DNA from 2 places in the Alcaligenes sp. WGS1538 genome. Region 1 is predicted to be linked to the other one. Evidence: predicted binding sites of a transcription regulator. Region 1 holds the regulator's gene; the other holds the start of a gene.
What was found. The regulator NrdR, encoded in region 1, represses ribonucleotide reductase genes. The targets are predictions, from matches to a motif close to CACNANATNTNGTG.

Region 1 (3,405 bases):
CGGTACGACGCCCAGTCCCATGTCGCCCTGGCGGGCAATGCCAATCCGCATCTGGAGTGGTCGGACGCGCCCGAGCAGACCCAGTCCTACGTGGTGATCTGCCACGACCCCGACGTCCCCAGCCGCCCGGACGACGTCAACCAGCCCGGCCGCGAAGTGCCGGCGGACCTGCCCCGGGTGGATTTCTTCCACTGGGTGCTGATCAATGTGTCCGCCAGCGTCGCCACGCTGGCCGAAGGTTCGTACTCCAAGGGCATCACGCCCAGGGGCAAGGCCGGTCCGCTGGCGCTGGACGGCACGCGCCAGGGCGTCAACGACTACACCGGCTGGTTCGCCAACGACCGCGACATGAACGGCGACTACTTCGGCTACGACGGCCCGTGCCCGCCCTGGAACGACGCCTTGCCGCATCGTTACGTGTTCACGGTCTATGCGCTGGATGTGGCCGAGCTGCCGCTGGAAGGCCGCTTCACCGGCCAGGACGTGCTGCGCGCCATGGAGGGCCACATCCTGGCCAAGGCGTCCATCACCGGGCTGTATACGCTCAACCCGCGCCTGATCCAGCAATCCTGACGCAAGCGGCGGGCTTGTTGAGCAATGCTCATATTGTCTTGAGCCCGCCTCCTTCCGCCCGGCTTTTTACCCGGGTTTGCGTGGTTTCCGGCGTGAAAGCCGCCGGATGCGGCGGATCGGCCCGCATCCGCGCTAAAATGTCGCTTTCTTGTTTGCTTCCACTTAAACGTTAGGAACCCTCATGTTTGACCGTTCTGCCACTCTCGACAAAGTCGATCCCGAGCTCTGGGCCGCCATTCAGAAAGAAGACGTGCGCCAGGAGCAGCACATCGAGCTGATCGCCTCTGAGAACTACACCAGCCCAGCCGTGATGCAAGCCCAGGGCACGCAGCTGACGAACAAGTATGCAGAGGGTTACCCCGGCAAGCGCTACTACGGCGGTTGCGAGTACGTGGACGTGGTGGAGCAACTGGCCATCGACCGCCTGAAGGAACTGTTCGGCGCCGAGGCCGCCAACGTGCAGCCCAACTCGGGCTCGCAGGCCAACCAGGGCGTGTACATGGCCGTGCTCAAGCCCGGCGACACGGTGCTTGGCATGAGCCTGGCCGAAGGCGGCCACCTGACGCACGGCTCGCCCGTGAACGCCTCGGGCAAGCTGTACAACTTCGTGTCCTACGGCCTGAACGCCGACGAGGAAATCGACTACGAGCGTCTGGAGCAACTGGCCAAGGAGCACAAGCCCAAGCTGATCGTGGGCGGCGCTTCGGCCTACGCGCTGCGCATCGATTTCGAGCGCATGGCCCGCATCGCCCATGAGAACGGCGCGCTGTTCATGGTGGACATCGCCCACTACGCCGGTCTGGTCGCCGGCGGCGCCTATCCCAACCCCGTGCCGCACGCCGACTTCGTCACCTCCACCACGCACAAGTCCCTGCGCGGTCCGCGCGGCGGCGTCATCATGATGAAGGCCGAGCACGAGAAAGCCATCAACTCCGCCATCTTCCCCGGCATCCAGGGCGGTCCGCTGATGCACGTCATCGCCGGCAAGGCCGTGGCCTTCAAGGAAGCGCTGGCTCCCGAGTTCAAGACTTACGCCGCCCAGGTGGTCAAGAACGCCGATGTCCTGGCCCGCACCCTGGTGGAGCGCGGCCTGCGCATCGTCTCCGGCCGTACCGAAAGCCACGTGATGCTGGTCGACCTGCGCGCCAAGGGCATCACCGGCAAGGTGGCCGAGGAAGCCCTGGGCAAGGCCCACATCACGGTCAACAAGAACGCCATTCCGAACGACCCCGAAAAGCCTTTCGTCACCAGCGGCATCCGCCTGGGCACGCCTGCCATGACCACCCGCGGCTTCACCGAAGCCGAGGCCGAGCAGACGGCTCACCTGATCGCCGACGTGCTGGACAACCCGCATGACGAAACCGTGCTGGCCGACGTTCGCCGCCGCGTGCACGAGCTGACCTCCAAGCTGCCCGTGTATTCCAAGTAATCAGCCCGGAGCGGGCCGCAAGGCCCGCGATCTTGAATGAAGTGTCCGTTCTGTCATCATGTCGATACCCAGGTGATCGATTCCCGCATCACCGAAGAAGGCGACGCCATCCGGCGGCGGCGCAAGTGTTCGGCCTGTGAACGGCGTTTCACCACCTACGAACGCTCTGAACTGAGCCTGCCCGTGGTGGCCAAGCGCAACGGCACGCGCATGGATTTCGATCCCGCGCGCCTGCGCGCCAGCATGGGCGTGGCGCTGCGCAAGCGTCCCGTACCCATGCAGCAGGTCGATGCCGCCGTGCAGCGCATCGAAGAAAAACTCCAGCTGACCGGCGAACGGGAAGTCTCTTCCGAGACCATCGGCGAGCTGGTCATGGCCGAACTCAAGCAACTCGACCAGGTTGCCTATGTGCGTTTCGCCTCGGTCTACAAAAGTTTCAAGGACATCCGCGAGTTCGTGCAGGCCATCGACGAAATGAACGAGCCCAGTCGGTCCTGAACAGGATTGCCGCCATGCTGGATCAACATGACTACGACTGGATGCGGCAGGCCCTGGCGCTGGCTCGGCAGTCGCTGTACATCACCGCTCCCAATCCCCGCGTCGCCTGCCTGATCGTGCGCGACGGCCAATTGCTGGCCAGCGGCGCCACGCAGCAGGCGGGCGGTCCGCACGCGGAAGTCATGGCGTTGCGCCAGGCCCGCGAGCGCGGCGTGGATGTGCGCGGCGCGACCTTCTATGTCACTCTGGAACCGTGCAGTCATCACGGCCGCACGCCGCCTTGCGCCGAGGCGCTGGTCGCGGCCGCTCCGGCGCGGGTGGTCGTGGCCATGCTCGATCCCAATCCGCTGGTGGCGGGCCGGGGGCTGGCCCGCTTGCGACAGGCCGGCATCGCTGTGGACGGCCCCTTGTGCGTGGAGCAGGCGCTGGAAATCAACGCAGGCTTCTTCGCCCGCATGACCCGCTCCCGGCCCTGGTTGTGGCTGAAGATGGCGGCCTCGCTGGATGGTCGCAGCGCCCTGTCCGACGGCCGGTCCCAATGGATCACCGGGCCGCAGGCGCGCGATGACGGCCATCATTGGCGCGCGCGCAGCTGCGTGGTGCTGACCGGCATAGGCACGGTGCAGGCCGACAATCCGCGCCTGAACGTGCGGGCTGTCGACACGCCGCGTCCGCCCATCAAGGCGGTGCTGGACACGCAGTTGAAGCTGGCTCCGCAGGCCGCCTTGCTCGACGGTTCGGTCTGCTGGGTCTTCAGCCACCGCCGCGATCCGCAGCGCGAGGCGCAACTGGCCGAGCGCAACGCCCAAGTCATCCACATGCCCCTGCGCGACGGCCATGTGGATGTGCACGCCGTGCTGGACTGGATGGCGGGGCAGCAGGTCAATGAAGTGCACGCCGAGGCG
Region 2 (3,405 bases), 950 kb from region 1:
GCGGTGGTAGCCCATGACCCGCGTCCAGATTTCGCAAGGCTGGCGTTCGGCGTCATCGAGGGTGAACGTGGTGTCTGTCATGGAAAGCTCCTGGTGAGAATCCGGGCCGGGCCACGGAAGAATGGAAAGTCGGTGTGCCGCTTGGCGCCTTCATTCTGCATGGCAAGGCAATGGCCGGCAGCGTGAGGATGGGCGGGCGCGATGGCGCTCATGGTTCGTGCCGGCAGGCGGCCTGCTTGCGCGCCAGGATGTCCGCATCGCAATGCGGGCAGAACTCGTGCTTGCCGGGCAGGTAGCCATGCTTGGGGCAGATGGAGAAGGTGGGAGTGACCGTGATGTAGGGCAGGGAGAAGCGGCTCAGTGCCCTTTGCACCAGGGTGCGGCAGGCGTCGGCGGTGGACAGCGGTTCGGTCATGTACAGGTGCAGCACGGTGCCGCCCGTGTATTTGCGCTGCAGTTCGTCCTGGCGTTCCAGCGCCTCGAAGGGGTCGTCGGTGAAGCCCACCGGCAGTTGCGAGGAGTTGGTGTAGTAGGGCATGTCCGGCGTGCCGGCCTGCAGGATGTCCGGCCAGCGGGCCCGGTCTTCCTTGGCGAAGCGGTAGGTGGTGCCCTCGGCGGGCGTGGCTTCCAGGTTGTACATATGGCCGGTGTCCTCCTGGAACTGGACCATGCGGGTGCGCACGTGGTCCAGCAGGCGCACGGCGAAGGCGTGCCCCCAGGGCGTGGTCAGGTCGTGTTCGCCGCCGGTGAAGTTGCGGATCATTTCGTTGATGCCGTTCACGCCCAGGGTGGAGAAGTGGTTGCGCAAGGTGCCCAGGTAGCGCCGGGTGTAGGGGAACAGGCCCTGGTCCATGTGCTCCTGGATGACGCGGCGTTTGATTTCCAGGCTGTCGCGGCCCAGCTCGAGCAGCTGGTTCAGGCGGGCGAACAGGCCCTGGGCGTCGCCGCGATGCAGGTAGCCCAGGCGCGCGCAATTTATGGTGACCACGCCCAGCGAACCGGTCTGCTCGGCCGAGCCGAACAGGCCGTTGCCGCGCTTGAGCAGTTCGCGCAGGTCCAGCTGCAGGCGGCAGCACATGGAGCGGATCATGTTGGGTTTGAGCTCGGAGTTGATGAAGTTCTGGAAGTAGGGCAGGCCGTACTTGGCGGTCATCTCGAACAGGCGCTGCGCGTTGGGGCTGTGCCAGTCGAAATCCGCCGTGATGTTGTAGGTGGGGATGGGAAAGGTGAAGGCGCGCCCGCGTGCGTCGCCCTGGGTCATGACCTCGATGTAGGCGCGGTTGATCATGTCCATCTCGCGCTGCAGCTCGCCGTAGCAGAAGGGCATTTCCTGGCCGCCGATGACCGGCGTCTGCGCGCGCAGGTCCTCGGGGCAGGTCCAGTCGAAGGTCAGGTTGGTGAAGGGCGTCTGCGTGCCCCAGCGGGACGGGACGTTCAGGTTGTAGATCAGCTCCTGCATGCATTGCAGCACCTGGGGGTAGTCCATGGCATCCTTGCGCACGAAGGGCGCCATATAGGTGTCGAAAGAGCTGAAAGCCTGGGCGCCGGCCCATTCGTTCTGCAAGGTGCCCAGGAAATTCACGATCTGGCCCACGGCGCTGGACATGTGGCGGGGTGGCGCGGATTCGATCTTGCCGGGCACGCCGTTCAGGCCTTCGGTGAGCAGCATGCGCAGCGACCAGCCGGCGCAGTAGCCCGAGAGCATGTCCAGGTCGTGGATGTGCAGGTCCGCCTGGCGGTGGGCCTGGCCTATGGTCTCGGGGTAGACGTGACTGAGCCAGTAGTTGGCGATCATCTTGCCCGAGGTGTTCAGGATCAGGCCGCCCAGCGAGTAGCCCTGGTTGGCGTTGGCGTTGACCCGCCAATCCTGGCGGTCCAGGTACTCGGTGACGGAACGGATGATGTCGATCTGCGGCACGGGCCTGGCCAGGGTGCGGGGGGCGGTCCTGTCGTTCATGATGAATCCTACATATAGTGCGTAGGTAGATGCTAGGCACTATATGTAGTGCTTTCAAGACGCTTCCCGGTTTTTTTGCTCCAGACTTGATCCAGGTTAATTCCGAGCGGCGGACGATGCGGCTTGGCCGGCGTCGCCCGCCGTCGGCGCCTCAGGCCTGTGCCGGCTCAAGGGGACGGCGTGCGCTGCAGCCGCAGCGGGACCGTCTCGAACCCGCCTTCAGGATAGGTGGCGTAGCGCGGGCGGTGGCCTGGCTCGGGCAGGAAGGAGTCCGTGGCCGCCAGCAGGGCCTGGATGATGCTTTCCAGTTCCATGCGTGCGAGCTCTGCGCCCGGGCAGGCGTGGATTCCGGCGCCGTACAGCAGGTTCAGGGCCGGATCGCGGTCCAGCCGGAACTCGTCCGGATCGCCGAACACGGCTTCGTCCCGGTTGGCGCTGGCCCACAGCAAGGTCAGGCGCGCGCCGGCAGGCACCCGCGTCCCGGAGACATCCGCCTCGCGAGTGGTCTTGCGGCGGTTGGCCATCAGGGGCGCGCGAATGCGCAGGATTTCGTCATTGGCGCGGCGCACGTCCCCGGGGTGGCGGCGCAGGTGTTTCTGCAGATCCGGATGCGTGGCAAGGTAGTGGGCGATGATGCCCACGCTGGCGGCAATGGTGCCCAGTTCGCCCACGGTCCAGTTGCGCAGGATGCTGGTGATCTCGGCTTCCTGCAGCGGCGTGCCGTTTACGGTTTCGCGCAGCAGGCGCGAAGTGGCGTCCTGGCCGGGCGGATCGGCGTGGCGAAAGACGGCCAGCACCCGGCCCAGCAAGGCTTCGAACTCCTGGGCGACCTGGGCCGTGGCTTGCGGGTTGCCCGAGCGGGTGGCCTCGTTCTTGCGCTGCACCCATTGTCGCAATGGTTCGTGCAGGCTGTCGGGCCAGCCCATGAAGGCGCATTGCATGCGCAACGCGAAAGGGTGGGCCAGCGTGCTCATGAGGTCCGCCACGCCGTCCTGCGGCAGCGCGGCGATGCACTGCGCGCTGATGCGGCGACAGGCGGGCAGGAATTGCGCCAGGCGCTCGGCGCTGAAGTAGGGCTCGATCAGGCGGCGGTAGACGCCGTGCTCGGGCGGATCCATGCTGTTGGGAACGGAGCGATGGCGGGAGGCCTGGTTGCTGAAGGTGTCGTGCTCCAGCAGCAGGCGCAGGGCGTCGGCGTGCCGGAACACGGCATACTGCAGGTCGTCGTCGCGGGCGACGGGGCAGAGGCGGCGCTGCGCATCGTAATGGACCAGAGGGTCGGTCGTCGCGTCGACGGGCGCAGTCCAGCTGTGGTGCAGGGGCATGAAGGCACCTCATCAGTAGAACGCGGATTCCGGGCGAAATCCGAATTCACTGTAGCACCTTGATACAGCTTTTTTCGCCAGCCACCCTGCCGGCCAAATAGTTATTGCTTGAACAATGCTGGC

Region 2: the regulator NrdR is predicted to act here: its motif matches at 1,995-2,008, upstream of ACF3ND_RS01120 (ribonucleoside triphosphate reductase).

What each region holds. Positions count from the first base shown of each region.
Region 1 covers NZ_CP171109.1:3,203,766-3,207,170, reverse strand. Annotated here, with positions in the region: gene ACF3ND_RS14900 (YbhB/YbcL family Raf kinase inhibitor-like protein) at 1-573, shown strand, start outside; gene glyA (serine hydroxymethyltransferase) at 755-2,002, shown strand; gene nrdR (transcriptional regulator NrdR) at 2,039-2,500, shown strand; gene ribD (bifunctional diaminohydroxyphosphoribosylaminopyrimidine deaminase/5-amino-6-(5-phosphoribosylamino)uracil reductase RibD) at 2,515-3,405, shown strand, end outside.
Region 2 covers NZ_CP171109.1:238,766-242,170, forward strand. Annotated here, with positions in the region: gene nrdD (anaerobic ribonucleoside-triphosphate reductase) at 1-81, opposite strand, end outside; gene ACF3ND_RS01120 (ribonucleoside triphosphate reductase) at 209-1,957, opposite strand; gene ACF3ND_RS01125 (cytochrome P450) at 2,125-3,282, opposite strand.